Regions from separate parts of the Pantoea ananatis PA13 genome, predicted to be linked through region 1. Evidence: predicted binding sites of a transcription regulator. Region 1 holds the regulator's gene; each other region holds the start of a gene.
The links. Region 1 encodes LexA, which represses DNA repair genes until DNA is damaged. Its sites were predicted from a motif close to TNCTGTATGTACATACAGNA; they were not measured.
Positions count from the first base shown of each region.

Region 1 (9,807 bases):
AAGGTCGATGGTCATGTCGAGCGCACGAAGCACCGGCCGCTGGCAAGCGGTGCCGTCACCGCGAAAGAGGCCAAATACTTATTTGTGGTGTTAGGACTGATTGCCTTTGCCCTGGTGCTGAGCATGAACCTGATGACTATCATGCTCTCGATCGTGGGCCTGGCACTGGCCTGGGTCTATCCGTTTATGAAGCGCTATACGCATTTGCCGCAGGTGGTGCTGGGCGCGGCATTTGGCTGGGCGATTCCCATGGCATGGTCAGCAGTTAGTGAGTCCTTACCTCTTGTCTGCTGGCTGGTATTTCTGGCTAACATTTGCTGGACGGTGGCCTATGACACGCAATATGCCATGGTCGATCGCGATGATGACTTGAAGATTGGCGTTAAATCAACGGCGATACTGTTTGGCCGCTACGACAAATTCATTATTGGTTTGCTGCAGTTGGCGACGCTGGTACTCATGGCGTGGGTAGGGATGATTCTGGATCTGAACGGGGCGTTTTACTGGACACTATTGCTGGCTGGCGGGCTGTTTGTTTATCAGCAAAAGCTGATCGCAGAGCGCGATCGCCAGGCCTGTTTCCGCGCTTTTCTGAACAACAACTACGTAGGACTGGTTCTGTTTCTGGGCGTGCTGATGAATACGCCGCCGTTTTCACAGCTTCTTTAAACGCCATTGACAGGACATCACAGCCAGCTTGTGGATTGGAAAGTGGGTCAAAGCGGGTAGTTGCGCCATGCCAGCACGCGGATAAAAAAGGCGACCTCAATGGTCGCCTTTTTCGTTGTCGCTGACTCGTTAATCGTGCGCGACAGCGCTCTCAATGGTCATGCGTACATCGCTGGTAACCAGCTCAGCCAGGATATGCCAGGTCGCCAGTGTCTGCGCCACGTCTGCATCGCCACTGTCGCTGATATAGCCTTCATCACGCAGTGTAAGCACCAGTGAGGAAAACACCGCTTTATCAAAGAACTCCGGCGCGTTAATGCCGTGCAACACGCTCAGACGCTGCGCCAGGGTACGGCTCTCTTTTTCCAGCGTGCCACGGTTGATGGTGGGCTTGGCACTCAGGATGGAGAAAGTAATGGCGTAGCGCTGCAGCGTCTCACGTACACCTGCGGCCAGCAGCTGAAGCGTACGGTAACGCGCGGTATTGAACGACAGCAGGCCCGCTTCAATGGTAATCAGCCCCTGACGCGTCAGTTCCTGGCACAAATCAGTGAGCAACTGCGGCAGTTGGTCATTGCTCCAGCGCAGGAACAGTTCGCTCTTCAGCATGGGGTAAATCAGACTGACCTGACGCAGCAGTTCGGCTTCGCTCAGATTACGGTGCTGCTGCACAATCGCCGCAATCAGCGCTGGCATCACCAGCATATGATGAATGTTATTACGGTAGTAGGTCATCAGCACGGCCTGCTCGCGCGGCAGAATAATGATGTCACCAATACTGTCTTTCTCACTCTCGAACTTGTTCATGCTAAGGGCATGGTCCAGCAAGGCTTCGGCGGACATGTCTGGCAATGTTGCATCCGGTGAGTAGGGCACATTGCGCAGCAACTGGGTGTAGCACTCCAGTTGCTCAATCAGCTGCTCGCGAGTTAGTGAGCGCTGACGTGAAGCAAGCAGGGCGGTCACGCACAGGTTCATGGCATTCGCCGCGCCGGCTTCATTGATTCGCACCATGATGGTGGCCGCGATATCATTCGCCGTTGGGGTTAACCAACCCGGGCGCTGGGCTTCAATGGGATCGATAGAATCCCGCCATTCAGGAACGCGCTTGTTCAGATAATTTATCAGCGGCAGCGGCTCACCAAAATTCACGTATCCCTGGCCGAGGTTACGCAGCTTGCGCAAGCCGCGCACCATCTGCATAAAGCCTTCTTTCTCTTTAACGGCACCGCGCAGTTCTTTCGCGTAGGTTCCCACTTCCATGACGTGTTCATAGCCGATGTAAATAGGCACTAACGTGATAGGGCGCGTACCGCCGCGCAGCATGGCCTGCAGCGTCATGGATAACGTCCCGGTTTTAGGATCCAGCAGTCGGCCAGTACGTGAACGGCCGCCTTCAACGAAGTACTCGACGGAATAGCCGCGGGTAAAAAGCTCGCCCAGATATTCGCGGAAAACGGTGGAGTAGAGCTTGTTGCCCTTAAAGGTACGGCGAATAAAGAAGGCACCCAGACGGCGGAAAATCGGCCCGGCAGGCCAGAAATTCAGGTTAATACCGGCGGCGATGTGCGGCGGTACCAGCCCCTGGTGATACAGCACGTAAGACAGCAGCAGGTAATCCATGTGGCTGCGGTGGCAGGGCACATAAACGATCTCGTGTCCGTCCTGCGCCAACTGACGCACGCGCTCACCGCCGTTCACATTGATACCCTGATAGAGGCGGCTCCAGAGCCAGCCCATTACCCGGTCCGTCACGCGAATGGCTTCATAGGAGAAGTTGGCGGCAATCTCTTCCATCATCTCGATGGCGTTCTGCTGCGCCTTCTCATGGGAAATCTTTTTACTGCGGGCTTCGTCTTCTACCGCTTTTTCAATCGCCTTCGATTGCAGCAGGCGGTTGAACAAATCCTGGCGCGCGGGAAGGCGCGGGCCAACAGCCGCCAGACGCTGACGGGCAAAGTGGATACGGGCAACCCGGGCCAGTTTCTGGGCGATGGATTTATCCGTGCCGTGCTCAGTCGCCATACGACGCAGAGAGACGGTCGGTGAGAAGCGCACAAAACTGTCACGTCCATGCCAGAGCACGGCAAAGAATTTTTGTACGCCGTTAAGCAAGCGCAAATGCGGTGGATTGTCTTCACCCTGCACTTCCCGGCCAGGTGCACGACCAAACATAACTGAAACCGGTAACATCTGAATATCAAGCTCAGGATTACTGCGGTGCAGATCAAGATATTCGTGGAAGATTTTTACCGACTCGACGCTGGGCACGAAATAGGGGAACACGCGCGGACCGTCGTGAATAAAGACATGGCGCGGCAACAGGGCCCCGTCAATCTCCAGTGGTGAGAGCGGATCGGGCAGATCGTGCCGGATGCACTGCGCACGCAAAGTGAGGAGATCGGCCTTTGAATCATAAGGCAGGACATACATAATAGGCCGGGTAGGATCCAGCCCATGTTCGGATACGGGATCGGCCGGAATGGCCTTACTCTTTACCAGAAACGAAAGGGGTAAATTCAGTAATTTATAAAAAAGTATACGCCAACCTGACATAGACAATATGAAGCCTCTTGTTAGCAAAGCGGCGCAAGCTTATCAGAAAGCGCAGCAAAAATCTGTGACAGCGACAATTGTGCGCTGCCCAATATTGACGTCAATCCTTTGAAAAGAGTTCCTTTATTATGACAAATAATGCCACCGGCCTTAACCGTATTGTGAAAGCGGCCGGCTATTCATGGCAAGGTCTGCGTGCTGCCTGGCAGCACGAAGCCGCTTTTCGTCAGGAAGCGGTTGCCGCAGTGGTGGCGATTATCCTGGCCTGCTGGCTGGATGTCGATACTGTTTCGCGCATCCTGATGATTGGTTCTGTCGTGCTGGTGATTATTGTCGAAGTCCTGAACAGCGCGATAGAAGCCGTGGTAGACCGCACAGGCCAGGAGCGTCATCCGCTTGCCGGGCGGGCAAAAGACATGGGATCCGCTGCCGTTTTTATCGCAATATTACTGGCCCTTTTTGTCTGGGGAACGCTGCTTTGGTCGCATTTGCGATAAGCGTTCCATCTCGGCTCAAATAACTGATTTTGACCTGAGTTTTGGTTTCCATTTCACCAATACCTGTATATACTCACAGCGACTGTATAAACAACCAGGGGGCGGGATGAAAGCATTAACCAGCAGGCAGCAACAGGTCTACGACTTGATTCGCGACCACATTAATCAAACAGGCATGCCGCCAACGCGTGCAGAAATTGCTGCACAACTCGGTTTTCGTTCGCCCAATGCGGCCGAAGAACACCTGAAAGCACTGGCGCGTAAAGGCGTGATTGAAATTGTCTCTGGTGCGTCCCGCGGTATCCGTTTGTTAATGGAAGAAGAGCCATCAGACGGCCTGCCGCTGATCGGTCGTGTTGCCGCCGGTGAGCCATTACTGGCTCAGGAACACATTGAAACACATTACAAAGTGGATCCCGACATGTTCAAGCCTTCAGCCGATTTCCTGCTGCGCGTAAGCGGTATGTCAATGAAAGACATCGGCATCATGGATGGCGATCTGCTGGCCGTACACAAAACGCAGGACGTGCGCAATGGTCAGGTTGTGGTGGCGCGCATCGATGACGAAGTCACGGTAAAACGCTGGAAAAAGCAGGGTTCTGTGGTGCATCTCTTACCTGAAAACAATGATTTCGAGCCTATCGTTGTTGACACCCGTGCCCAGTCACTGACCGTTGAAGGTCTGGCCGTGGGCATTGTGCGTAACGGTGAGTGGCTGTAAAACCGGTTAAGATTGTCGGCTTTCGTCAATCTTACTATTCCCCTGCTTGTCCTTACTTTTCCGCTGTGGGTTGACCTGAAACCCCGGCGGTTCATCGCACGGATTTACGAATGCGCTTTCTGACGGCTACCGATAAAAAACTGTGGCGGTTAGCGCTGCCCATGATCCTGTCAAATATTACGGTTCCTTTGCTCGGCCTGGTCGATACGGCCGTTATTGGTCATCTCGACAGTCCGATCTATCTGGGCGGCGTCGCCGTCGGCACGACCGTCACCAGCTTTGTCTTCATGTTGCTGCTTTTTCTACGCATGAGCACTACGGGCTTAACGGCACAGGCATTCGGTGCGGGCGATAAGACCGCGCTGGCGCGTGCGCTGACACAGCCACTGATCATCGCCCTGGTGGTCGGCATCCTGTTTATCTTCCTCCGCTATCCCGTCACCGCATTGGCGACCCGCTTTGTCGGTGGGGATCCGTCGGTGCTGGAACAGGCTGCCCTGTTTATTCATATTCGCTGGCTCAGCGCGCCCGCAACGCTGGCTAACCTGGTAATCCTGGGCTGGCTGCTGGGCGTTCAGTATGCCCGGGCACCCGTCATCCTGCTGGTGGTGGGGAATGTCATCAATATCCTGTTAGATCTTTGGTTGGTTCTGGGCCTGCACTGGGGCGTGGCCGGTGCCGCCACCGCCACCGCGCTGGCAGAATACGCGACGTTGCTGGTCGGTATGGCGATGGTGTGGCGCGTATTAAAGCTCCGTGGTATCAGGTTTGATATGCTCACCCGCAGCTGGCGTGGCGATATTCACCGCCTTCTTCGCCTTAACCGCGATATCTTACTGCGCTCATTGCTCTTGCAGCTCTGCTTTGCCTCGCTGACCGTACTGGGTGCCCGTATTGGCCCGGATGTGGTAGCGGTAAATGCTATCCTTCTGATGTTTATTACTTTTACCGCTTATGCCCTGGACGGCTTTGCCTATGCCGTCGAGGCCTTTGCTGGCGAAGCACACGGGGCAAAAGACGGTAGCCGACTGCAGCAGGTATGGTTGTCTGCCTGTCGCCAGGCCCTGTTAGTGGCGCTGTTTTTCTCGCTGGCCTATGCTTTTTTTGGCTATCAGATCGTGACTTTGCTGACTTCTATTCGTGCACTGCAAGAGGCGGCCGATAGTTTTCTGATTTGGCAGATGGTGTTACCGCTGATCGGCGTCTGGTGCTATCTACTGGATGGCATGTTTATTGGCGCAACGCGGGGCAGAGAAATGCGTAACAGCATGGCAGTGGCTGCGCTGGGTTACTTCCTGACGCTCACGACACTGCCTTGGCTGGGCAACCATGGTTTGTGGCTGGCTATCGCCGTTTTCCTGGCCCTGCGTGGCTTATCCTTGTGGCTGGTCTGGCGGAAGCACTGGCGTAATGGCACCTGGTTCAATGCCTGAACGCTCAGGCGGAATTATGACGCAGGATACATAATATTTTCATTTTTTCCGGCAATCCTGAGATTACCTACTACAATTAACTTTGAATGGCGCTTATGACCAGCGCTTTATATCGTGATTTTGCTTAACTGCAAGATAATGCGAAACCGAAGGATAACGTGGAGGTCTGCAATGAATAAAGACGAAGCGAGTGGTAACTGGAAACAGTTCAAAGGAAAAATGAAAGAGAAATGGGGCAAGCTGACCGATGATGACATGCAAGTCATTGAAGGTAAACGCGATCAGCTGGTCGGTAAAATCCAGGAACGTTACGGCTACGCAAAAGAAGAAGCGGAGAAGGAAGTAACGGCCTGGGAAGGTTCTAACAAAGATTACCGCTGGTAATCACGCTTTTCAGGGACGCTCCTACCCGGGTCGGTACGCTCATGCCGGCCACCGCACAAGGATGTGCAAACTAGCTCCGCTTACCGCGCTTTTTCCCTTCAGTATGATGATCGTGATCACAATGTTCATGCTGTTCACACGCCTCAACTTCAGCACAGTTCTCACATAAGCCATGCGCTTCGATCACGCTATTTCTGAGGACAAAATGGGCTTCCTCAGCCAAAGAGGCGATGATCTGCTCCGCGCCCTGAGCCTGCTTTTCGGTCACGCCAGCACAGCGATCGCACACCAGCATAACCGACGTGTGTGCAGGCGCTTCGAAGTGATGGCACATTACGTAGCTGTTATTTGATTCCACCCGATGAATAAATCCCTGCTCCAGCAGGAAATCCAGCGCGCGATAAACGGTGGGCGGTTTTGCCTGTGGCTCGCTAACTCGCAGCTGATCCAGCAGATCATAGGCACTGATTGAGCCAGGCTGTCCGGCCATCAACCTCAGCACTTCTGCTCGCTGTGTTGTCAGGCGAACACCGCGCTGTAAACACAGCTTCTCAGCCTGGGTCATAATTTGCTCTGGCGTCATGGTTGACATGAAAGTTCTCCGCTGGACAGGTGATGTTATCTTATCACAATAATTATGTTGACGCTGAACCTCGCCAGGAGTCCCTGAGCCTGCCTTTTTGACCACTTTTACCCCTGTTATCACCCGGCAACAACCCGCCTGAGACCAGTGTATTTCAGAATGTTTATAGATATTTTTTACTTTTACTTTACATCTCACTGAGTTAAGCACTAATGTTTAAATGTTCTTAATAAAGTGCTGGCTCAGACCGGATTTGCCTGAAGCTTTTCTGGCGGTAACTGCACATATCGGATCGAAAAATAATCAATCCACGGAATTGCGCCACTATTTACTCTGAATTCACAGCAATAAAGCGTTAGCAATCCTCCACAATGGAGCTAACAAACTATTCAGTCGTTAATGTTTTGACGGCAATATTTCAGGTGATGATAAGCAAATGGCAAAATTAACCGTACCACGTTCCGTTCTGGTTTTTCCTGCAGTGTTCAATGCCCTGGTTTTCTCATCTTCCGCGCTGGCCGCAGGAACCTGGTATGATGCCCGTAACGATGCCATGGGTGGAACAGGCGTGGCGTCGTCGACCTACGGATCAGCCGTTCTGGCCAACCCGGCCTTGATGACCAAAGCGAAACCTGATGACGATGTCAGCATCATTATTCCCAGTGCCGGTGCGCAAATCACCGACAAAGACAAGATGGTCGATAAGATCGATAACATCACTGACACAGTGAATCGCTATCAGGATCTGTTCGAAAATGCATCGGGGTTTGAGCTGTTGCGTCGTATTCCTGAGATACAGGCCGCGTCAGGCGACTTAGCGAATACGCTCCGGGACTTACGCGGTAACAAAGCCAATGCCACAGCGGGCGTGGCGATCGCCGTAACCATCCCTAACGAAACCCTGCCTTTTGCTTTTGTGACTAAGGCTTACGGTACAGCACATGTACGCGCAAACGTGAAAGAGGGTGACATTGTCATACTGCAGGGCGTTGCTGATGGCTCCTTTGCAGGTATTCCTGGTGGTCCCTTTGGGCTGGCTAATATCCAAAACTTGCTGGGTTCCAGTGCCAATGGGCTGGCTGCACTGAATACGGATTATGGTATTGCCGTTGCGCATGAATTCACCATCGCCGGTCAGCCGGTTTCAATTGGCATTACACCCAAGCTGCAAAAAACCTGGCTGTATAACTATTCCGCCAGCGTCTATAACTACGACAAAAACGATTTACGCGATGGCCGCTACCGCAGCACGGAAAGTGGCTTCAACATTGATGCCGGCATGGCGACAGTGTTTGCTGAAAACTGGACGCTGGGCGTGACCGGACAAAACCTGGTTTCCCGCGATCTGGAAACGAAAGAAGTCAACGGCTACCGCGATACTTACGAAATCCGCCCATTAGTGACCGCGGGTTTAGCCTGGGATAAAGGTCCCGTTACCCTGACAGGTGATGTTGACCTCACTGAAACCCATCGCTTTAAATCGCAGGAAAACAGCCAGTACGCTGGCGTCGGTGCGGAATACCGTGTACTGGACTGGCTGCAGTTACGTGCTGGTTACCGCGCGGACATGCGTTCGACTGATGAAAACGTAGCCACAGCCGGTTTCGGCCTGTCACCATTCAATAATTCTGTGCACCTGGATCTGGCGGGTTCGGTAGGCCAAAACAATACCTGGGGCGCGATGGCTCAGCTCGGATTTAATTTCTAATCTCCGCCATTTAAGGGCGGGCGATACCTTGTCGCCCGCCCTTATGCTATCCTTGCGCAGAATATCATCACTGTTAACCACCGGACCGACTGCGCTTCATGACCGATACTTTTTCATCCCAACGCTTCTCCATTGCCCCCATGCTCGACTGGACTGACCGTCACTGTCGCTATTTCCATCGCCAGCTTACGGCTGACACGCTGCTGTATACCGAGATGGTCACGACGGGCGCGATTATTCACGGCAAAGGCGATTATCTGGCATACAGCGAACAGGAGCACCCGGTCGCGTTGCAGTTGGGCGGCAGCGATCCCGCAGCCCTGGCGCAGTGTGCGGCGCTGGCAGAGCAGCGCGGTTACGATGAGGTGAACCTTAATGTCGGTTGCCCGTCAGATCGGGTACAGAATGGTCGTTTTGGCGCCTGCCTGATGGCGGAAGCTGGCTTAGTGGCTGACGGCATCAAAGCGATGCGCGATGTGGTGGATATCCCGGTAACGGTTAAAACGCGCATCGGCATTGACGATCAGGACAGCTATGCTTTCCTTACCGACTTTATCGGCACGGTTGCCGAACGCGGTGGTTGTGACACCTTTATTATCCATGCCCGCAAAGCCTGGCTTTCCGGACTCAGCCCGAAAGAGAACCGTGAGATCCCACCGCTGGATTATCCACGTGTTTACCAGTTAAAACGCGATTTCCCTCAGTTAACGATTGCGATTAACGGCGGCGTTAAAACGCTTGAAGAAGCGAAAACGCATCTTCAGCATCTGGATGGCGTCATGATGGGCCGCGAAGCCTATCAAAACCCCGGTATCCTCGCACAGGTGGATCGTGAATTATTTGGCCGCGACCGTCCTGCTGTCGATCCGGTTGCGGTGGTGCGCGCGATGTATCCTTATATCGAGGCAGAACTGTCGAAAGGCACCTATCTCGGCCATGTCACGCGCCATATGTTGGGCCTGTTCCAGGGCATTCCTGGTGCACGTCAGTGGCGTCGTCATCTTAGTGAAAATGCGCACAAACCTGGCGCTGACGTCCGCGTGCTGGAGGCGGCGCTGGCGTTGGTCGCCGACAAAATTCCTCAGGAAGCCTAGTTCTGCCAAACCAGCCATCAGGCTGGTTTTTTTAACACCATAATTTGGTGAGTTTCATCATCTTTGGGCTGGGGCTATTCTGTTATCTTATTTAAAATCAAAAAGTTAACCTTTGGCACGTTTCTTGTAATAAATAATCTATTGATAACGAGGAGCACCAAA
Region 1 is NC_017554.1:4,364,445-4,374,251, reverse strand. Features, by position in the region: gene ubiA (4-hydroxybenzoate octaprenyltransferase) at 1-669, shown strand, start outside; gene plsB (glycerol-3-phosphate 1-O-acyltransferase PlsB) at 799-3,225, opposite strand; gene PAGR_RS20625 (diacylglycerol kinase) at 3,354-3,722, shown strand; gene lexA (transcriptional repressor LexA) at 3,829-4,443, shown strand; gene dinF (MATE family efflux transporter DinF) at 4,554-5,876, shown strand; gene PAGR_RS20610 (CsbD family protein) at 6,048-6,260, shown strand; gene zur (zinc uptake transcriptional repressor Zur) at 6,331-6,852, opposite strand; gene PAGR_RS20600 (conjugal transfer protein TraF) at 7,280-8,551, shown strand; gene dusA (tRNA dihydrouridine(20/20a) synthase DusA) at 8,650-9,645, shown strand.

Region 2 (9,807 bases), 790 kb from region 1:
TTGCGCGTCTGGTGCAGGAATACCCGATCAAGTCCCATTCCGTCGTGGCGCATATTCGCCAGGCGAACCGTGGGCCGGTCTCTCTGGAAAACACCCATCCGTTTACGCGGGAACTGTGGGGGCGAAACTGGACCTATGCGCACAACGGGCAGCTTAAAGGCTACAGGCAACTAGAGACCGGAACCTTTCGTCCGGTTGGTGAAACCGACAGTGAAAAGGCATTCTGCTGGATCCTGCACAAGCTGGCCACGCGCTATCCGCGTACGCCAGGTAACTGGCCTGCGGTCTTTCGCTATATCGGCGAACTGGCGGGCGAACTGCGGCAGAAGGGCGTGTTTAACATGCTGCTGTCGGATGGTCGCTACTTAATGGCGTTCTGCTCCACCAATCTGTTCTGGATTACCCGCCGAGCCCCTTTTGGCCGGGCGCAGCTACTTGATCAGGATGTGGAAATTGATTTCCAGAAACATACCAGCGCGAACGATGTGGTCACTGTCATTGCGACACAGCCGTTAACGGGGAATGAAACCTGGCACCGGATCGTGCCAGGCGAATGGGCTTTATTTTACCTTGGAGAGCGCCAGGAACGACTGTGAGGCCGCTTCGGGTTGTGTGATGACCGGGCTGCTGTTCATCACATATCTGCCGCTGGCAACATTTACCGTTGGCGGCTGATGATATTGCGCAAAGTAGGCATAGCCGGGCTGAAGCTGCTTCCAGAAATCCGCATAGGTGGAATAGCGATGACGCTGCATATTGCTCTCCGTCATGCGAAACGGATAAATGGCAATATTCACTTCCTGCTGGCCATTGCGTAATGCGGCGTTCACATAAGTGAAAATCTGATCCATGTAAGCATTGGTCATGGCATAGCAGCCGATAGACTTGCAGTCGCCATGAATCATCAGGTAGTTACCGCTGTAGCCCTGATCGCGGTCATATTGGTTGGGAAAGCCAATATTAATCGCGCGGTAAAAACGACTGTCTGGCTTCAGTTGATTCATTTTTACGCTGTAAAAACCTTCCGGGCTTTTAAAATCGCCTTCACGACGTTTAGGGCCAAGGCCGCCAGAAAAGTTGCAGATGCGGTAGGTATCCAGCAAACGGTACTCATTACCAATTTTGCCGTATAGCTCAAGCGTACGCTCTTCCTTAAAGATCTGAATATAAACCGGTGTACCGATTAGCTGTTTCTTTAATTCTTTACTGACCGGGGCCAGTTGCTGAACCGGCTCAGGAGTCATTGCCATGCTGAGGGCTGGCAGTAAAATCATCGCAAACAGAAGTGCGATTTTGCCCATGCTGTGTATACCTTGAAGTGAAGAAGAACAATGGCGCGGTAAGTGCGCCTCTGTTTGCATTATCGGAACTTTCCGCTACCGCAGCGCAACATTAAACATTGTGTGTTTTTTTAGCAATACAGCGCAGAGCAAAATGTCCATTTCTTTGATGGAATAGCGCTGAAAATTTGTAAAGTTTGTTAGCAACTGCAAGAAATATTGCACAAGTCTCTTCTGACTGTATACTTATCCAGTGCTGGAGGGGCGATGCGTAAGATCATTCATGTCGATATGGACTGCTTTTTTGCTGCAGTGGAAATGCGTGATGACCCTTCATTACGTGATATTCCCATGGCCATTGGCGGCAGCCGCGATCGCCGCGGCGTGATCAGTACCGCTAACTATCCGGCACGTAAATATGGCGTGCGCAGTGCGATGCCGACCGGTATGGCATTAAAGCTTTGCCCCCATCTGCGTTTATTGCCCGGGCGCTATGAAGTCTATAAAGAAGCCTCCAGCCAGATTCGCGCCATCTTTTCCCGTTTTACCTCCCTTATTGAGCCGCTGTCGCTGGATGAAGCCTATCTGGACGTTACCGACAGCACGCACTGCCAGGGCTCTGCCACGTTGATCGCCCAGGAGATCCGCGCCACTATTTTTCGCGAAACGCAGCTTACCGCCTCGGCGGGCATCGCACCGATCAAGTTCCTTGCCAAGATCGCCTCCGATTTAAATAAGCCGGATGGTCAGTACGTCATCACGCCTGCGCAGATGTCTGACTTTTTGCTGGCATTACCCTTGGCAAAAATCCCCGGCGTGGGGAAAGTCTCGGCAAAAAAGTTGGAAGAGATGGGCCTGCACACCTGCGCCGACGTGCAAAATGCCGATTTGGCACTGCTGCTAAAACGTTTTGGTAAGTTTGGCCGGATATTATGGGAGCGCAGCCACGGTATTGATGAACGCGGTGTGGTGGTGGAACGCGAACGGAAATCATTAGGCGTTGAGCGTACGCTGGCTGACGATATCGACAGCTGGGAGCGCTGCCTGGAAATCATTGATTACCTCTATGCCGAGCTTGATCGGCGCCTGACGCAGATTCGCCCCGATAAGCATATTGCGCGCCAGGGCGTGAAGCTGAAGTTCAGTGATTTCCAGCAGACGACTCAGGAGCATGTCTGGCCGGTGCTAAATAAAGAAGACATGATTGCCGTGGCGCGTAAAACCTGGGATGAGCGCCGGGCGGGTCGCGGTGTGCGGCTGGTGGGATTGCATGTGACGCTGGTGGATCCGCAGCTGGAGCGGCAGCTGTTGCTGGGCATATAGAGGGAGTTCCGCCGTTGGCGGGGATGGGGTTTGCTCTGAGTATGTTCCGCCCGCCAGGCTGCAGGGAGTTTCAGCCTGCCCGTGCAGGCGGTCGGGTTAAGGGGCTCGCGCCAGCCCCTTAACAATCCCGGCGTCCGGCAGCCGCCGCTGTACCTTCGTCACTCACTGCGGCCTGACGGACCGTCCGGATGCGCCATCCCTGGCGCAGCCGTCCTCGTCGCGGCGTCCCTGCCGCGCCGTCCTGGCCTTCGTTCTCTCCTCAGCGCGGCGGATGCCTCCTGAAAACCCCCGCCTGTGGGATTTTGTTCTTTTTTTTGTGCGGCTTTGCCTGGGGCCTGCCAGGTGATAAGTCCACGGTTTTGCTCCGAGAATGTTCCGCCCGCCAGGCGGTGGGGAGTTTCAGCCTGTCCATGCAGGCGGTCGGGTTAAGGGGCTTGCGCCAGCCCCTTAACAATCCCGGCGTCCGGCAGCCGCCGCTGTACCTTCGTCATTCACTGCGGCCTGACGGACCGTCCGGATGCGCCGTCCCTGGCGCAGCCGTCCTCGTCGCGGCTTCCGTGCCGCGCCGTCCTGGCCTTCGTTCTCTCCTCAGCGCGGCGGATGCCTCGAGCAAACCCTCGCCTGTGAGGGCGTGTATTTTTCCCAAAGGCCTGCTTTGCCTGTTATTAACATGCGCAATCAGAACTGAAGACAGGAAGGCCTGACGAAAATGAAAAAATGAACAGCAATAAGCTGTGATGCTTTTCTGGCATCTGAAGCGACGCGGAAAGTAGTTTTGGCACAGGTATCAAAGCGGTGGAGTGGGCCGGCCTTCCCACTCGCTGAGCGGATGCAGGATTTCCGGATGAGCCGACAGGACGTCGGCGAAAGTCAGGCCGCGCCAGGGATGGCGCGGCCTGGCGGTCCGGCAGAAATCCTGAAGCAGCGAAGGGACCGCGCAGCGGCGGGTGGGCAGGACGGGAGCCCGGGGTCAAGGGGCCGCGGCGACTGGCGGCCCCTTGTCGGTCGCCCGCATGGGGCGAGCTGAAACTGCCTGCCGCCTGGCGAGCGAAACCTTCCCGGAGCTTTATGACTGGACGCCGCTCAGGCTGTAAAGCCGGGAGCCCGGGGTCAAGGGGCCGCGGCGACTGGCGGCCCCTTGTCGGTCGCCCGCACGGGGCGAGCTGAAACTGCCTGCCGCCTGGCGAGCGAAACCTTCTCGGAGCTTTGTGACTGGATGCCGCTCAGGCAGCCCGCCTTAACCACCCCTGTTCGGCGACGAACACCTACTTCTTATATTTCGCTTCCAGCGTCGCAAACCACGGCTGGACGAAATCCTCATTACTGCCCCAGCCTGGAATAATCTTGTTCAGCGATGCCACGTTCACCGCACCAGGATGGCTGTTGAGCGCCTGCTGAGAAATCGATGCGGCTTTGAATTCATACGTCGCTGGGGTGGTTTCACCGGCAATCTTGTTCGCTACCAGGCGCATATTTACGGCCCCGATGGTTTTAGGGTCGACGGCGACGGTCTGTACCCACGGGCTGCCTTTCTGACGCATCAGCTGCAAATCCTGATTGGAGACATCAATGCTGTACAGTTTGATCTCTGTACGGCCATTCTCCTGCAGCGCTTTATAAGCGCCCTGGCTGAACGCATCCCACGCGCCCCAGATGGCATCGATCTTGCCTTTGGGGTATTTCGCCAGAATAGCGCCCACTTTATTGGCGGTGTCGCCCTGAACATCCGTTGATACCGCGCCAATCGACTCAAGTTGATGAATGCCCGGGTTCTCTTTCAGCAATTTTTCATAAACCACCTGACGACGTTCCATCGGTGGGAAACCCGCTACCCATAATTTAACGATGTTGGCTTTACCGTTGAAATCTTTGATTAACTGTCCCAGAGACAGTTGAGCCAGAGAAGCATCATCCTGAGCTGTCACCGTAACGCCCGGAATCGGGGTATCCACCGGTGTATCAAATACCGAGACTTTAATACCAGCGTCCGCAATGCGTTTTACCAGCGCGCTGGCGTATGGCGCTTTGCCATGTGACAGAACAATACCGTCGTATTTCTGGCTGATGGCCTGATTCACGAAATCCTGAAAGCGCGCATCGTCGCCGTTGCTGAGAAACGTACTGACTTTAAAGCCCAACTGGCGGCCTTGTTGAATCGCCCCCGCAACAAACTGCGTGGTGTTGTCGTCTGAGCCAAGGTTACGGATAACCGCAATACGGATCGGCCCTTCATGGTTAGCGATAGCGGCAGGAACGGGCGTAACGGTGTCGGCAAACGCTGCGCTGGCGTTTAGCAGGCTTAATGCCAGCAGCGAGAGTGTTATCTTTTTCATTATTCTTAACTCCAGTAAGGGGAACGCGCCTCAGCGGCGCTGAACGTACGTGATAGCCAGTGCTAAAGCCAGCACCAGCCCTTTAATAATGTCCATGGCGTAATAGGGCACGGATAACATCACCAGACCGTTTTGCAGCACGCCAAGAATAACGGCACCAAGTAGCGTACCCAGCGCATTCGGTTTACCTGAACCGGCAAGGGATAAGCCGATCCAGGCCGCAGCGACGGCATCCATCAGATAACCGCCGCCCGCATTCGCCTGCGACGATCCAATGCGTGAGGCCAGCAGAATACCGCCCAGCCCCGCTAACAATGAGGCGATAACATAGGCCAGTACGCGATAACGCGTGGTACGAATACCCGAAAGTCTGGCGGCTTCAGGATTACCGCCCAACGCGTACATGCGGCGACCGTGCTTTGTCAGGGATAACGCCAGCTGTGCAACGACCGTGACAACCAACATGATAATGACGATGGTGGGCACCTGGCCCAGCAGGTTAAAGGTTGCCGGAATTGTGCCCTCAGCCATGTCGCCGCTGGGCAACACCATATTTTCCGTAATCGAGCCACCAAAGCTGTAGGTCATTGCCACGCCCTGAATCACAAAGAGGGTGGCGAGTGTTGCCAGCATGTCGGGAATACGCAGCACCACGATCAGGAAGGCGTTGAACAGGCCGACCAGCGTACAAAGGGCCAGCGTAATTGCGATAGCCGCCGTCGTATCAAAGCCGTACCAGACGAATAACGAAATCACCAGGGCGTTTGCCAGTGAGGCGGTCGAACCAACGGAAAGATCGAAGCCGCCCACGGTCAGCGACACGGAAACGCCCACGGCGATAACGGTCACGATGGCGATGGATCGCAGGATATTAATGATATTGTTCGGCTCCAGAAAACTGTCGGACGCCAGACCAAAGGCTGCGATCAATATCACTACCGTCAGCAGCATGCCCCACTTGTACAGGAAATCGAACAGTTGATGGCGCAGCGAGGAAGACGCTGCATTCAGGGATAAGTCTTTACTGCTCACGCAGGGGTTCCTCCGGTGGAATAGAGCAAAAGTGTCTCTTCTGTGGCTTGCCGTCCCTCTAACTCCGCCACAATACGTCCATCCCAGAGCACACAAATACGGTCGCATAAGCCGACCAGTTCAGAAAATTCGCCAGAGGCGTAAATTATGCCTTTGCCTTCTTGGGCAAGTTTGCTTATCAGCGTGAACAGCTCGGTTTTGGCTTTAACGTCCACGCCTTTCGTGGGTTCATCAAAAATCAGTACGTCGGCGTTGTTGCGTAACCACTTGCCTATCGCCACTTTTTGCTGATTACCGCCTGAGAGACGACGCAACTGCTGCGCCGGGCCTGTCGTACGTACGCTGAGACGACGGATAACCTCCTCTGCCCAGCGCCAGGCCTGACGATGACCAAACAGGCTCCAGCGGGAAAAACTGTCGTCTGCGCTGATACTCAGGTTCATCGCCACCGATTCATCAATGAAAATGCCTTCTTTGCGACGCTCTTCGGGCACCAGGGCCATGCGCTGTTGCACCGAGTCGTGTGGCGATCGCGGTTTCCAGCGTTTACCGTGCAGTTCACCGTCTGAAACACGGCTCTTACTGGCACCGAACAGCGCCTTGCAGAGTTCGGTTTTCCCTGCACCGGCCAGACCGGCAATGCCCAGAATCTCGCCTTTGTGCAGGCGCAGCGAGATATCCTGTAGCAGGTGTTCATCATGCAAACCCTCCACCGCCATGAGCACTGACTGCGGCTGAAAGGGGCGACGCGGGGGATAAATATCGGTTAACGGATGCCCCAGCATTTTTTCAACAATCTGCTCACCGCTCAGCGAAGCCATCGGGGCGCTTTCGATCAGCCGTCCATCGCGCAGCACCGTCAGGCGATCGCAAATGGCTTTCAGCTCGTGGATGCGGTGAGAAATAAACACCACGCCAATGCCGCTGGTCTGCAGGCGACGGACCACGGCGAACAGGCGTTCGCTCTCGTGCTGGTCTAGCGGCGCAGTAGGTTCATCGAGGATCAGAAAGCGGCAGTGATGCGACAGGGCTCTCGCCAGCAGAATTTGCTGCTTCTCCGCCAGCGAGCAGCGCTCTACCGGGCGTTTAACATCTATGCTGGCATCCAGTTGGGCCAGCAGTTGGCGCGCCTGGCGACGAATATCGCCCCAGCGAAAGCCGTGGCCGGGCTCGGCCAGCTGATCCAGCAGAATATTTTCAGCGACGCTTAATTGCGGCACCAGCGCCACATCCACCTCCTGCTGTACAAGGTGAATGCCCAACTGCTTCGCGTCTCGCGGGCTGCGAATCGACACAGGTTTACCGTCCAGCAGAATCTCGCCGCTGTAGTGACTATGGGCGCCCGAGAGCACCGCCATCAGCGTAGACTTACCGGCACCATTGGCCCCGGTCAGAGCATGAACCGAGTGGCCTTCACTCTGAAAATCCACCGACGTTAACGCGGCAAATCCGCCAAAATCGATGGAGATGTTACGCATCTCAAGGCGATTTAAAGCACGCATTGCAGGGATCTCCATTAAAGTCACTGACCACATTTTTTCCTGAAGCATCAGGCACGGCAACAGCCGAAAGCGCATAAGTTAGCACAGAAACTTATTAGCCATCCAGACATCTGGACATAATGGCGGCTAAAGCTGGTGAAGCGCAGTAAGTTGGTGATTTAGCGGCAGGAAGTGGGCTTACTCCAGCGGATTATGCTGCGCAGGCACCAGGAACGCTGTGACGCGCTTTCACTCATCAGGAAAGAATGCGCGCGCGCTGGGATGCTGAAGGCCAACGTGACCCGGTTAATCTTTAAAACGGGGGCAGGGCAGGTTATTTGAATGCGTAAACCTCGGCTAAGTCGGCCAGATCCCAGTTTCCCCCAGTGAGCAGCACACACACTTTCTCGTCGGGTTGCAGGCTAACCGATCCCGCCAGTAGCGCACCGAGACCGATTGCGGCGGCCGGTTCCGCAATCAATTTTGCATCCCTCGCAAGCACGCGCATGCCCTGAATAATATGTTCTTCATCTACCACAATAATCTCGTCGACGTACCTCTCGATAATGGGGTAGGGATTACGTCCCGGTACGCTAATTCTTAAGCCGTCAGCGATGGTGTTGAGCAGCGGAAGGGAGGTGGGCTGCTGGTTGATCCGGCTTTGATAATATTTCGGCGTCAGGGCTGGCTCAGCCCCAATGACCCTGACAGCGGGGCGAGATTCTTTGATGGCCGTGGCGACACCGGAAAGAAGCCCGCCACCGCCCAGCGGCACGATCACGGTATCCACATCCGGTAAATCATTCAGTATTTCGCAGCCGATCGTGCCCTGACCGGCCATAACCATTGGATCTTCAAAGCCATGCACCACCGCATAGTTGTTTAGCTCGGCAATCTCATAGACTTTTTTCCAGCGCGAGGCGTTGTCGCCATCGAAGAGAATAATCTCCGCACCCAGGGCCCGGGTGTTCTCGATTTTGATTTTCGGCGTCGTTACCGGCAACACCAGAACCACTTTCACGCCCAGCATGCTGGCCGCATACGACAGGCCCTGCGCATGATTGCCTGATGAACTTGAAATAATGCCGTGAGCAAAGGCTTCAACGGGCAGGGAAAGCACTTTATTTAACGCACCGCGAATTTTAAACGCGCCGGTAATTTGCAGCGTTTCCGGTTTGAGATAGAGCTGGCAGCCCACCTGTTTTTCAATTTTCTCAGCGCGCAGCAAGGGTGTGTGACGAATATGGGCGGCAATGCGCTGTTGCGCTTCGTGAATATCTTGCAGGGTAGGATACTGACGCGTCATAGCGGTTACCTTCGTCTGGACGAAAAATTATTCAAAAAAAGCAAAACGGGTTCCGACGCCTTTTTCAATCGCTTTGCGGTAAATTTTACCGGCGGTCGTGTTGTCCTGGATGGACAGTCCGGTGGAGTCAAAAAAGGTAATTTCCGCCTCGTTCTCTCTGCCCGGTTTATTGCCCAGCAAGATTTCACCTATCTCAGCATGAATCGCGTTTTCACTGATGATGTTTCTGTCCAGCGCGTGCCAGGTTTCCCCTTTCTGCGTGCACTGGGTCAGGGAATCGACAACGATTTTTGCCCGGCTGAAAATCTGCGGATCGAACTCCTGCTTGCCGCGCTGGTCGGTGCCGATGGCGATGATATGGGTGCCGGGCTTGATCCAACTGGCTTCGACCAGCGGCCCTTTGCCTCGGGTGGTGGTAATGACAATATCGGCTTGCTCCACCGCGGCCTGACAGCTCTCAGCCACAATCACCGGAATGCCAAACGCGCTTTCAATATCCTTTTTAAAGGCAATACGGGTTGCTGGCGTTCGGCTCCACGCATGAATCTCCTCAATTTGCATTACCCTGACAATGGCGCTGATCTGCATTCTGGCCTGATTGCCGGTGCCTATCATCGCAATTTTTTTTGCCCCGGCGCGCGCCAGCGCCTTCACAGAAACGGCACCCGAGGCGCCGGTTCGCAGGCCGGTAATCAGGCTGCCGTCCATGACGCAGCACAGCGCACAGCTACGGGCATCAAATAAAATTACCGTACCCATGCCGCCCGGCAGGCCATATTCCACCGGATTCTGGGGAAAAGGACCGGAGGAAGCCTTCATCGAAATCAGTTCACTGGTTTTGTAATAACTGGTTTTGAAGTCGATTTCCCCTCCCGCTTCGGGGAGATGCAGGCCAATATAATCCGGCTGTTCCACCAGGTTGCTGTTGAACGCTTTATAGGCTTCTTCTACGGCCTCAATGACGTCGTCGGTGCTGATGAGCTGACGGACTTCCTGTTTGGTAAGCAATAACGTATTCATGCACCCTCTCATTGTGCAGTGGAGAACGCCTC
Region 2 is NC_017554.1:3,571,260-3,581,066, reverse strand. Features, by position in the region: gene PAGR_RS17030 (class II glutamine amidotransferase) at 1-596, shown strand, start outside; gene dpaA (peptidoglycan meso-diaminopimelic acid protein amidase) at 561-1,301, opposite strand; gene dinB (DNA polymerase IV) at 1,548-2,603, shown strand; gene PAGR_RS17010 (sugar ABC transporter substrate-binding protein) at 3,869-4,936, opposite strand; gene PAGR_RS17005 (ABC transporter permease) at 4,967-5,968, opposite strand; gene PAGR_RS17000 (sugar ABC transporter ATP-binding protein) at 5,965-7,470, opposite strand; gene PAGR_RS16995 (threonine ammonia-lyase) at 7,784-8,755, opposite strand; gene PAGR_RS16990 (ornithine cyclodeaminase family protein) at 8,783-9,775, opposite strand.
Region 2: the regulator LexA is predicted to act here: its motif matches at 1,517-1,536, upstream of dinB (DNA polymerase IV).

Region 3 (9,807 bases), 1.7 Mb from region 1:
CCGGTTTACGCGGCTTTATTTGATATGGATGGATTACTGATTGATTCGGAACCACTCTGGGATCGGGCCGAAATGGATATCTTTTCCACCCTGGACGTTGATTTAACGCGCCGTCATACGCTGCCCGATACGCTCGGGCTACGCATCGATCAAACCGTGCGCATGTGGTATGAAACGCTGCCCTGGACCGGTCCGTCGCAGCAGGAGATTACCCAGCGCATTATTACCCGCGTGATGGAACTGATTGCGACAGAACGCCCTCTGCTGCCCGGTGTTGAATCGGCCCTGAGGTTATGTAAGCAGCAGGGGCTAAAAACCGGCCTGGTCTCGGCCTCGCCGCTGTTTATGCTGGAAGCCGTGCTGGAGATGTTCAACCTGCGGCCCTGGTTTGACGTGCTGTCTTCGGCGGAGAACCTGCCTTACAGCAAGCCGCACCCTCAGGTGTACCTTAATGCGGCGGAGGCGCTGGGCATCGATCCGTTAAACTGCGTCGCGCTGGAAGACTCCGTTAACGGAATGGTGGCGAGCAAAGCGGCACGGATGCGCGCCATCGTCGTGCCGGCTGCCGTCCATCAGGAAGATGCTCGTTGGGCACTGGCCGATGTTAAACTCGGCAATCTGACACAGCTGATGCCCGCCCACTTACTGGGGTAATCGTGCCTGTGTTGTAACCTGTTGCACAGGCTTAAAAAATTAACGCTTCGTTACAGCGTCACAGGTTCTCATTTACTGGATAAATCCCTATACTGGATGCATCGACAGTTTTTGCAGCCAGGTTTTATCATGACGGCCGAGGGCCATATCTTTTTTGCGGTTGCCAGCGCTATTTTTGCCAAACGGGCCGAACTCACGCCGGTGATGGCGCACGCAGACTGGTGGCATTTGATCCCGGCCACGTTACTGACCTGCCTGCTTCCCGATATCGATCATCCCAAATCTCTGTTAGGACAGCGGCTTCGCTGGCTGTCCCACCCTATTGCGCGGGCCTTTGGTCACCGGGGATTTACCCACAGCCTGCTTGCGGTGGCGGCCAGCCTGTGGCTGTTTCAGATTAACGTACCGAAAAGCTGGCCCCTCCCGGCCGATGTATTGCAGGGCATGACGCTCGGTTATCTGAGCCATATTGTGGCGGATATGCTTACTCCCGCTGGCGTTCCACTACTCTGGCCCTGCCGCTGGCGTTTTCGCCTGCCGGTACTGAACAGCCAGAAAGGCAATCAACTGGAGCGAGCGCTCTGTTTATGCCTGATCGGTTACGCTCTGTGGTTCCCGGTAGGGATGCCTTCATTTGGCGAAAATGGCTGGCCCGCCCAGGTATTCGACACCTTACAAAATGGCGTTAGCCGTCTCATTTCTGCGCAATCTGAGCGTTAATTGCCCGGGAAAAGGGTAAGGTTATAAGCTATTCCATTTGGATATAAGATTGCGCGATTTCTAACTGTTACCATTTCTGGATACGTATCTTTACGATCAAACCTCTGCTGCTCTCCTGACCAGGGAATGCTGCATTACATCGGAGTTGCTATGGATATTCCTCTTACGCTTAACGTCGTGGCATTTGTGCTGCTACTGCTTTTGCTGTCGCGCCTTGGCCGGGCAAACTGGAGCCTGTCGAAAAAGGTTCTGACTGGCCTGGTGCTGGGTGTAGTGTTTGGCCTCGCGCTTCAGCTGATTTATGGCGGCAACAGCGATATCGTTAAAGCCTCTATCGGCTGGTTTAACATCGTTGGTAACGGTTATGTTCAGCTGTTACAGATGATTGTGATGCCGCTGGTGTTCGTGTCGATTCTCAGCGCCGTGGCCCGCCTGCACAATGCCTCCTCACTGGGAAAAATCAGTTTTCTGACCATCGGCGTACTGCTGTTTACAACGGCAATTTCTGCCCTGATCGGCGTTTTTGTCACCGGCCTGTTTCACCTTAACGCGACCGGTCTGGTACAGGGCGCCCAGGAAACGGCTCGCCTGAGCGCGATTCAGAGCAACTACGTTGGTAAAGTCGCTGATTTGACAGTGCCTCAGTTAATCCTGTCATTCATTCCTAAAAACCCGTTTGCCGACTTAACCGGTGCCAGCCCGACGTCCATCATCAGCGTGGTCATCTTCGCCGCGTTCCTGGGTGTGGCTGCCCTGCAGTTGCACAAGGATGATGAGGTAAAAGGCCAGCGGGTACTGACCGCCATTGATACGCTGCAGTCGTGGGTGATGAAGCTGGTTCGCCTGATTATGAAGCTGACACCTTATGGTGTGCTGGCGCTGATGACCAAAGTCGTTGCCGGCTCCAACGTGCAGGACATCATCAAGCTGGGCAGCTTTGTTGTGGCATCCTATTTGGGCCTGACCCTTATGTTTGTGGTTCATGCGCTGCTCCTGTCGGTCAACGGCATCAATCCTATGCGCTTCTTCCGCAAAGTGTGGCCGGTATTGACCTTTGCCTTTACCAGCCGCTCCAGCGCCGCCAGCATTCCACTGAACGTGGAGGCGCAAACCCGCCGCCTTGGCGTACCTGAATCGATTGCCAGCTTCTCGGCCTCATTTGGTGCCACCATTGGACAGAACGGCTGTGCCGGTCTTTATCCGACGATGCTGGCAGTGATGGTCGCCCCAACGGTCGGCATCAATCCTTTTGATCCGCTGTGGATTGCCACGCTGGTCGGCATTGTGACATTGAGTTCAGCAGGCGTAGCCGGTGTCGGCGGCGGAGCGACCTTTGCCGCGCTGATCGTCCTGCCTGCGATGGGGCTGCCGGTCACGCTGGTCGCGCTGCTGATTTCCATTGAGCCTCTGATTGACATGGGACGAACCGCGTTAAACGTCAATGGCTCAATGACCGCAGGATCGCTTACCAGTCGCTGGCTGGGCCTGACCGATAAACGCGTTTTAGAGCGCAGCGAACACAGTGAATTAGAGCACAGCTAATCACGCCAGACCTGGCGTCCGCCGCCAGGTCTTTCTCTCTGTTTTTGTCTTATCTTCTCCTTATTTCTTCATCATCATCCTGTTCCCGTTAAGAAAACGTTAAGCGTGGTAAACGGGCAATAATGCACAGCATTTCCCCTTGTCTTTACGCAGCAAAAAGAGAATTCTGCAGGTAATAACTGCAGGAGAATGCTCATGAAAACGGTTATCGCCTCATTACTGGCGCTAGCAATTGTCGCGCCCACTCACGCGTTTGCTCGTCCCGGCGACTGGGGCCCGGGTCCACACTGGCGACCCGGCCCAGGCTGGCATGGTCCGGCACCGCGCTGGCACGGCCCCGATCACTTCCATGTTCTGCCGCTGGCCGCAACGGCGGTATTGATTGGCGGATTAACGTATTACCTGCTTAACGGCAGTTATTATCAGCGTCACGGAGAAGAGTACGTGGTGGTTGAGCCGCCTGTGCAAACCTACGAAACGGGCATGAGAGTGCTGGATTTTAACGGCAGGCGCTTTTATGTGCAGGACGGGCACTACTATCAGCGGGAAATTAACGGCAGCTACATTGAAGTGCCCCGACCGGCAGGATTGTAGCTATAAAAAAAACGGCTCACCCAATGGCGAGCCGTTTCTTATTTAAAGCGGCTAATTACTGCTTAACCTGCGGGTCTGTGTCGTATTCAGCACAGCTCTGGAAGCCGTAGTTCATCACGCGGCCTACATCGTTGTAACTGACGAAATAGGTTTGGGCTTTACCGTCACGCTCGCCGATAACGTAGGTCTGGCAGGTACCACGTGCATGCACCATGGTGATTTCAGTGGAAGCTGGGCCAGCAATCTGGCGTACCTGCTCGCGGGTCATGCCTTTTTTGACGTCCTTAACCACCGGCTTAGTCACGTAGCTTTCGGCACGATCGTAAGTCGTACAACCAGAGAGCGCAGCCAGCGTCAGCGCCGCAGCGATACATCCCATCACTTTATTCATCTTGTTGTTCCTCGTTTTTTGTCCATGTGCTGAAAAGCCTGGAACATAAAACGGTTTTTTTCAAGTTAATGACAGACTTAAACTCAACTCGCTCAGGATGCTTTGATAACATGCCCCGAGATGACCTTTGCGCAGCCGCCAATAAGTGAGACAGCACGCTTGCCGGGCCTGCCCTGGTAACAACCCTTAAAAGTGACAATGTCACATTTTACCTACAGAGGATACATGAAGCTTTCATCACCAAACCGCCTGGTTTATGCCATTACACTGGGATTGCTTGCCGCGCTGGGGCCGTTGTGCATTGACCTGTACCTGCCCGCGCTGCCCCAGTTGGCAACGGATCTTCAGACATCGACCTCAACGGCACAGCTCAGCCTGACGGCCGGGCTGCTCGGTCTGGGAGCCGGGCAGCTGTTTTTCGGGCCGATGAGCGATAAATTTGGCCGCCTGCGCCCACTGACGTTGTCCCTGGTGCTGCTGTTTATTGCCTCGGTGGGCTGCGCGCTGGCGCAGGACATTAACCAGTTGCTACTGGCTCGCCTGTTTCAGGGACTGGCAGGCGCAGGCGGTGCGGTGCTCTCACGGGCAGTTGCTCGTGACATGTACAGTGGTCATGAACTTACCCGCTTTTTTGCCCTGTTAATGCTGGTAAACGGCCTGGCACCTGTCGCTGCGCCTGTACTGGGCGGCGCACTCATGACCTTTCTGAACTGGCGCGGTATCTTTGTGGTGCTGGGCTGTATCGCGGTTTTACTTATCCTGCTGGCGCGCGGAAAGCTGCATGAAAGTCTGCCCGCCGGGCGACGCAGTCAGGGATCGGTCTTTTCTGCCTATGCGGCGCTGGGCCAGGTTATTACCCATCGCCCTTTTATGGGATTTTGTCTGACGCAGGGGCTGATGATGTCTGGCATGTTTGCCTATATTGGCTCCTCGCCGTTTGTTCTGCAGGAACGTTATGGCCTGTCACCGCAGGCGTTCAGCCTTTGCTTTGCCGCAAACGGTTTCGGGCTAATCATCGCCTCTCAGACCAGCGCCCGGCTCTGTCCGCTGTGGGGGGAGTTTCGGGTGCTAAAAGGCGGGCTGACGTTGGCAGGCGTGGCATCCAGCCTGTTGCTGATCGCGGGAATAAGTCATGCTCCCCTGCCGCTGTTACTGCTGGCCCTGTTCTTTACCGTTGCCAGTAACGGCGTGATTTCCACGACGGCGGCCTCACTGGCGATGCAAAGCCAGGGGCAGCGCGCCGGTAGCGCTTCAGCCGTGATTGGCGTGACGATGTTTACCCTGGGGGCCATTGCCGTACCGGTGACGGGCATCGGAGGAACATCAGTAATCAGTATGACGCTGACCGTTTTTGGCTGCTACATGCTGGCTATACTGACGTTTATGGCTTTGGCGAAAAAACCGGCATCCGGTGCAAAAACCCTGTGATTCCGCCTGCCCTGATAAAAACAGCTGTCGCTTTGGCTTGTTGTTTACAGGGATGCGCGTTAGCTTTAAAACAGGCGTTGTATTGTGCCAACGAGCGACAGACTTGAGGAGATGTTGATGTCACTGCAGCAGGAAATCATTACCGCACTCGGCGTTAAGCCGACTATCGATCCACAACAGGAAATCCGCACTAGCGTTGATTTCCTAAAAGCGTACTTAACCCGTCACAGCGGTGTTAAGACGTTGGTACTCGGTATCAGCGGCGGACAGGATTCAACCCTGACCGGCAAACTGGCCCAAATGGCAATAACGGAACTTCGGCAAGAAACGGGCGATAAAGACTATACCTTTATCGCGGTGCGCCTGCCTTATGGCGTGCAGGCCGATGAGCAGGACTGTCAGGATGCACTGGCCTTTATCCAGCCGGATCGCTCGCTGGTGGTCAACATTAAAGAAGCGGTGCTGGCCAGCGAGCGGGCGCTGAAAGACGCGGGCATCGTCCTGTCCGATTTTATCCGCGGTAATGAAAAAGCCCGCGAACGTATGAAAGCGCAGTACAGCATTGCCGGCATGACCAAAGGTGTGGTGGTCGGTACCGACCACGGCGCAGAAGCCGTTACCGGTTTCTTCACCAAATATGGCGACGGCGGGAGTGACATCAACCCAATCTTCCGCCTGAATAAACGTCAGGGAAAACAGTTGCTGAAAACCCTGGGCTGTCCCGAGCATCTCTATCTGAAAAAACCCACCGCCGACCTTGAAGACGATCGTCCTGGCCTGCAGGATGAAGTCGCGCTGGGTGTGACATACGACATGATCGATGACTATCTGGAAGGCAAAACCATTGCGCCGGAAAGCGCGAAGATCATTGAAGGCTGGTACCTGAAAACCGAGCACAAGCGTCGTCCGCCTGTGACCGTTTTCGACGATTTCTGGAAATAATCCCCCCTCGTCTTTATCCGTTGTCATCGCGCCCGGTCAGCTCAGTAGCCGGGCGCTGCCATGTAATAGGTTCCCGATTAAAAACGCTGCCAGTCAGCGTCACTCGCCGCTGCCATCGCGTTGCGGGCAGGAAGTGGCACGCGGTCTGCACGTCCGACCCTGCTGCTTTGGATCGGTGCCTGGCGCTGCGTTTTGGCGAGCGTGAAGGTAGCAACCAGCTGGTTGAGGGTTGAGGCCTGATCCATTAATGAACGGGATGCAGAAGACGCTTCTTCAACCAGAGAGGCATTTTGCTGCGTCACATCATCCATCTGGTTTACGGCCAGGTGCACCTGATTAATCCCTTGAGACTGCTCGTTTGCAGCAACCGAAATCTCATCGACTAAATCGGTCACCTGACGGACCGCGTCTGTCATGCGCGTAATATTGTTACCCACGCCTTCTGCCTGATTCGAGCCGGCTTCCACATGGAGCATAGAAGCTTCAATAAGCGCTTTGATCTCCCTGGCAGAAGAAGACGATCGCTGAGCCAGATTGCGCACCTCCCCTGCCACCACGGCAAAACCACGCCCCTGTTCGCCTGCCCGTGCCGCTTCAACCGCCGCGTTAAGCGCCAGGATATTGGTCTGGAATGCAATACCTTCAATCAACGCGATAATATCGGTAATTTTTGTCGAGCTCGTCCGGATATCGCCCATGGTCATCAGCATCGCCTTCACGCGTGACGCACTGTCTTCAGAGATATCACGCGCGTTTTGGGCAAGCTGGCTGGCAAGTCGTGTATTTTCTGCCGTCTGACGCACTGTTTCACTCAACTCAGACATGCTGGCAGCCGTCTGTTCCAGGGAGGCAGCCTGCTCTTCCGTACGGGAGGAGAGATCTTCGTTGCCCGCAGAAATTTGTGCGGAAGCCGTGCTGACCGACTGCGCCGCGCTTTCTACTGCGCTGAGGGACAGGGCAACGTTTTCCACCAAATGGTTAAATGCCTTTGCCGTCAGGCCGATTTCATCTCTGCGAGCGTCATCTGCACGTAATGTCAGATCCAGATTTTCGCTCGCGGCTTCCATTGTGTGGCGCATCGCGTTGAGCTGACGACGAATAGCAAAAATGGTTTTAAGCGTAAAAAAGCCCAAAAGCAGTATGGCTGAAGCTGAGCCGGCAATCAGAATGAGTAAAGTATGACGATAGGTGCTGTCATTTTCTTTACGGAGTTGATTACCAATATCCACATTGAGTTGCAGCTGTTTCTGATAATCGTTAATCAGCTGTCGGGTTATCGCACCGATACCGCTATTACCCTGCAGCATCGACAAAGAAACCGCATCGTTCTGTGCGCGTGAGGCGGTGAGAAAAGCAGGCAGATCAGCCTCAATTCTTTTAATGGTGACAAATGCCTTTTCGGTCATCTGTCGATCTTCCTCACTGGAAATATCGTTCTTAAGGTAATTCTGGTTGAGCAGCGAAATATGGTTTAAGACACCGTTGATTTCTTTCTCAATCTGCATCTGCTTAGCGGGATCGGTCATGCTCTGATGATGGTAGAGCGCGATGATAATGGCGTTGCTGCCGTCAACCATTTTGGCAATATCAGTAATAGAAGGAAGGGTATTTTCCTGCACATACTGGAAACGGTATTGAAAACCGTCCGCCACAGAAACCGCCACGATAACCATGGTTATCAGCGCCATGCAGAGAAGAGAAAAGGTCAGTAAAAGCCGCTGTGTTATAGTCATATTTTTCACCTGGTTGTAATTAAAACAGTTAATTCGTCTAAAAATTTCAGACGCAGACCTTAACTATCGACATAAAAAGGTGATAACAGCGCCCAAAACAGGCATTGTTTATTAAGCATTTAACGTGGATGAATTATTTTAAAAACAATAAGTTATTATTATGATGACGCATAAAAAAACACATCGTTACTCACTGTAATAAATCCTTAACCAATTCTTAACGCTCCACCCTGTTCTGGCGCTCGCGGACGGAAATCTATGAAACCTAATCCTGTGGTCATCCCCCTTTGCCTGCGCGGGGTTGATGCGCTTGCGAGGCTCGTCAATAGAGGGAAAGCCACAAGGGTTGGATTGCGATCGGCAAAAGGCGTTATGCAACCTGTTAATCAGGCCATTCATGAAGGGCGTTGAGGGAAAAACGTTGCTCCGCACAGGGCCTGTTACTGGTTCCCCTGGCGGAATACCTGATGGACAGGCTACATGCTTACCGTTAGCATACTTCGCGCTCGCTGCCCGCTGGCGGCTCCTTTAAACGTTGAGTTTTATGCCTGCTAACTTATCACGCGCAACCTTAATCGGTTTGAGTGCGATTCTGCTCTGGAGCACCACCCTTGGCCTGTTGCGCAGCGTCAGTGAGGCGTTTGGCCCGACCGGCGGCGCCGCGCTGATTTATTCCACGACAGCGATTTTACTGTGCCTCACGCGCGGCATCCCCCATCCGCGTTCCCTGCCAGGGCGCTATCTGCTTGTGGGCGGCACCCTGTTTGTCGGCTATGAAATTTGCCTGGCGCTGGCGATTGGTCTCGCCAGCAACCGTCAACAGTCGCTGGAACTAGGGATGATCAACTATCTCTGGCCATGTCTGACCATCCTGCTGGCCATTCCGCTTAATCAACAGCGTTTTCGCCTGTGGCTGTGGCCCGGACTGCTGCTTTCCCTGTGCGGAATCATCTGGGTGATGAAGGGCGCCAACGAAGATGTACTGGGCCAGATGACGCAGAATATGACCCGCAATCCCACAGCCTACCTGCTGGCGTTTATTGCGGCATTAACGTGGGCACTCTACAATAACATCACGCGCCGCTTTGCACGTGGCAGCAACGGCGTCACCCTGTTTTTTGTGGTGACGGCTCTGGCGCTGTGGCTCAAATTCGCGTTGTTCACCCCTCAGGAAACCATGCAGTTTAGCCTGACGGCTGCTGCAGAAGTGCTGTTTATGGGCGCATCGACGGCGCTTGCCTATTCAGCCTGGAACTATGGTATCCAGCATGGCAACCTGACGCTGCTGGCGACCGCATCCTACTTCACGCCGGTGCTCTCGGCGCTGCTGGCCTCGCTGTGGCTGGACCTGGTGCCGGCGGTGAGTTTCTGGCAGGGCGTCGCCCTGATTACCGCCGGGTCGCTACTTTGCTGGCTGGCGACCCGACGTTTATAAATCTCAGACTGGCGAACGTTTAACCTGCCTGTTACACTGTATGGACAACCAGTACAGGAGTCCGTTTTGGTAAGACGTGCAGCGACCCATCGCCTCGAATTTGACGCGGCAACCATTTATGAATACCCGGAGCATTTGCGTGAATGGCTGGAAGGCCTGCCCAATCAGCCCGGCGTTTATACCTTTCATGGCGACAGCGAGACCTTGCCGTTGTACATCGGCAAAAGTGTGAATCTGCGTTCGCGTGTGATGTCCCATTTTCGTACGCCTGACGAAGCAAAGATGTTGCGACAGTCGCGGCGCGTCAGTTGGATCTCTACGGCGGGCGATCTCGGTGCGCTGTTGCTGGAAGCGCAGATGATCAAAAC
Region 3 is NC_017554.1:2,622,564-2,632,370, forward strand. Features, by position in the region: gene hxpB (hexitol phosphatase HxpB) at 1-654, shown strand, start outside; gene PAGR_RS12360 (metal-dependent hydrolase) at 784-1,374, shown strand; gene PAGR_RS12365 (L-cystine transporter) at 1,525-2,916, shown strand; gene PAGR_RS12370 (DUF6515 family protein) at 3,112-3,510, shown strand; gene osmE (osmotically-inducible lipoprotein OsmE) at 3,566-3,901, opposite strand; gene PAGR_RS12380 (multidrug effflux MFS transporter) at 4,127-5,329, shown strand; gene nadE (NAD(+) synthase) at 5,447-6,271, shown strand; gene PAGR_RS12390 (methyl-accepting chemotaxis protein) at 6,349-8,004, opposite strand; gene yddG (aromatic amino acid DMT transporter YddG) at 8,549-9,439, shown strand; gene cho (excinuclease Cho) at 9,506-9,807, shown strand, end outside.
Region 3: the regulator LexA is predicted to act here: its motif matches at 745-764, upstream of PAGR_RS12360 (metal-dependent hydrolase).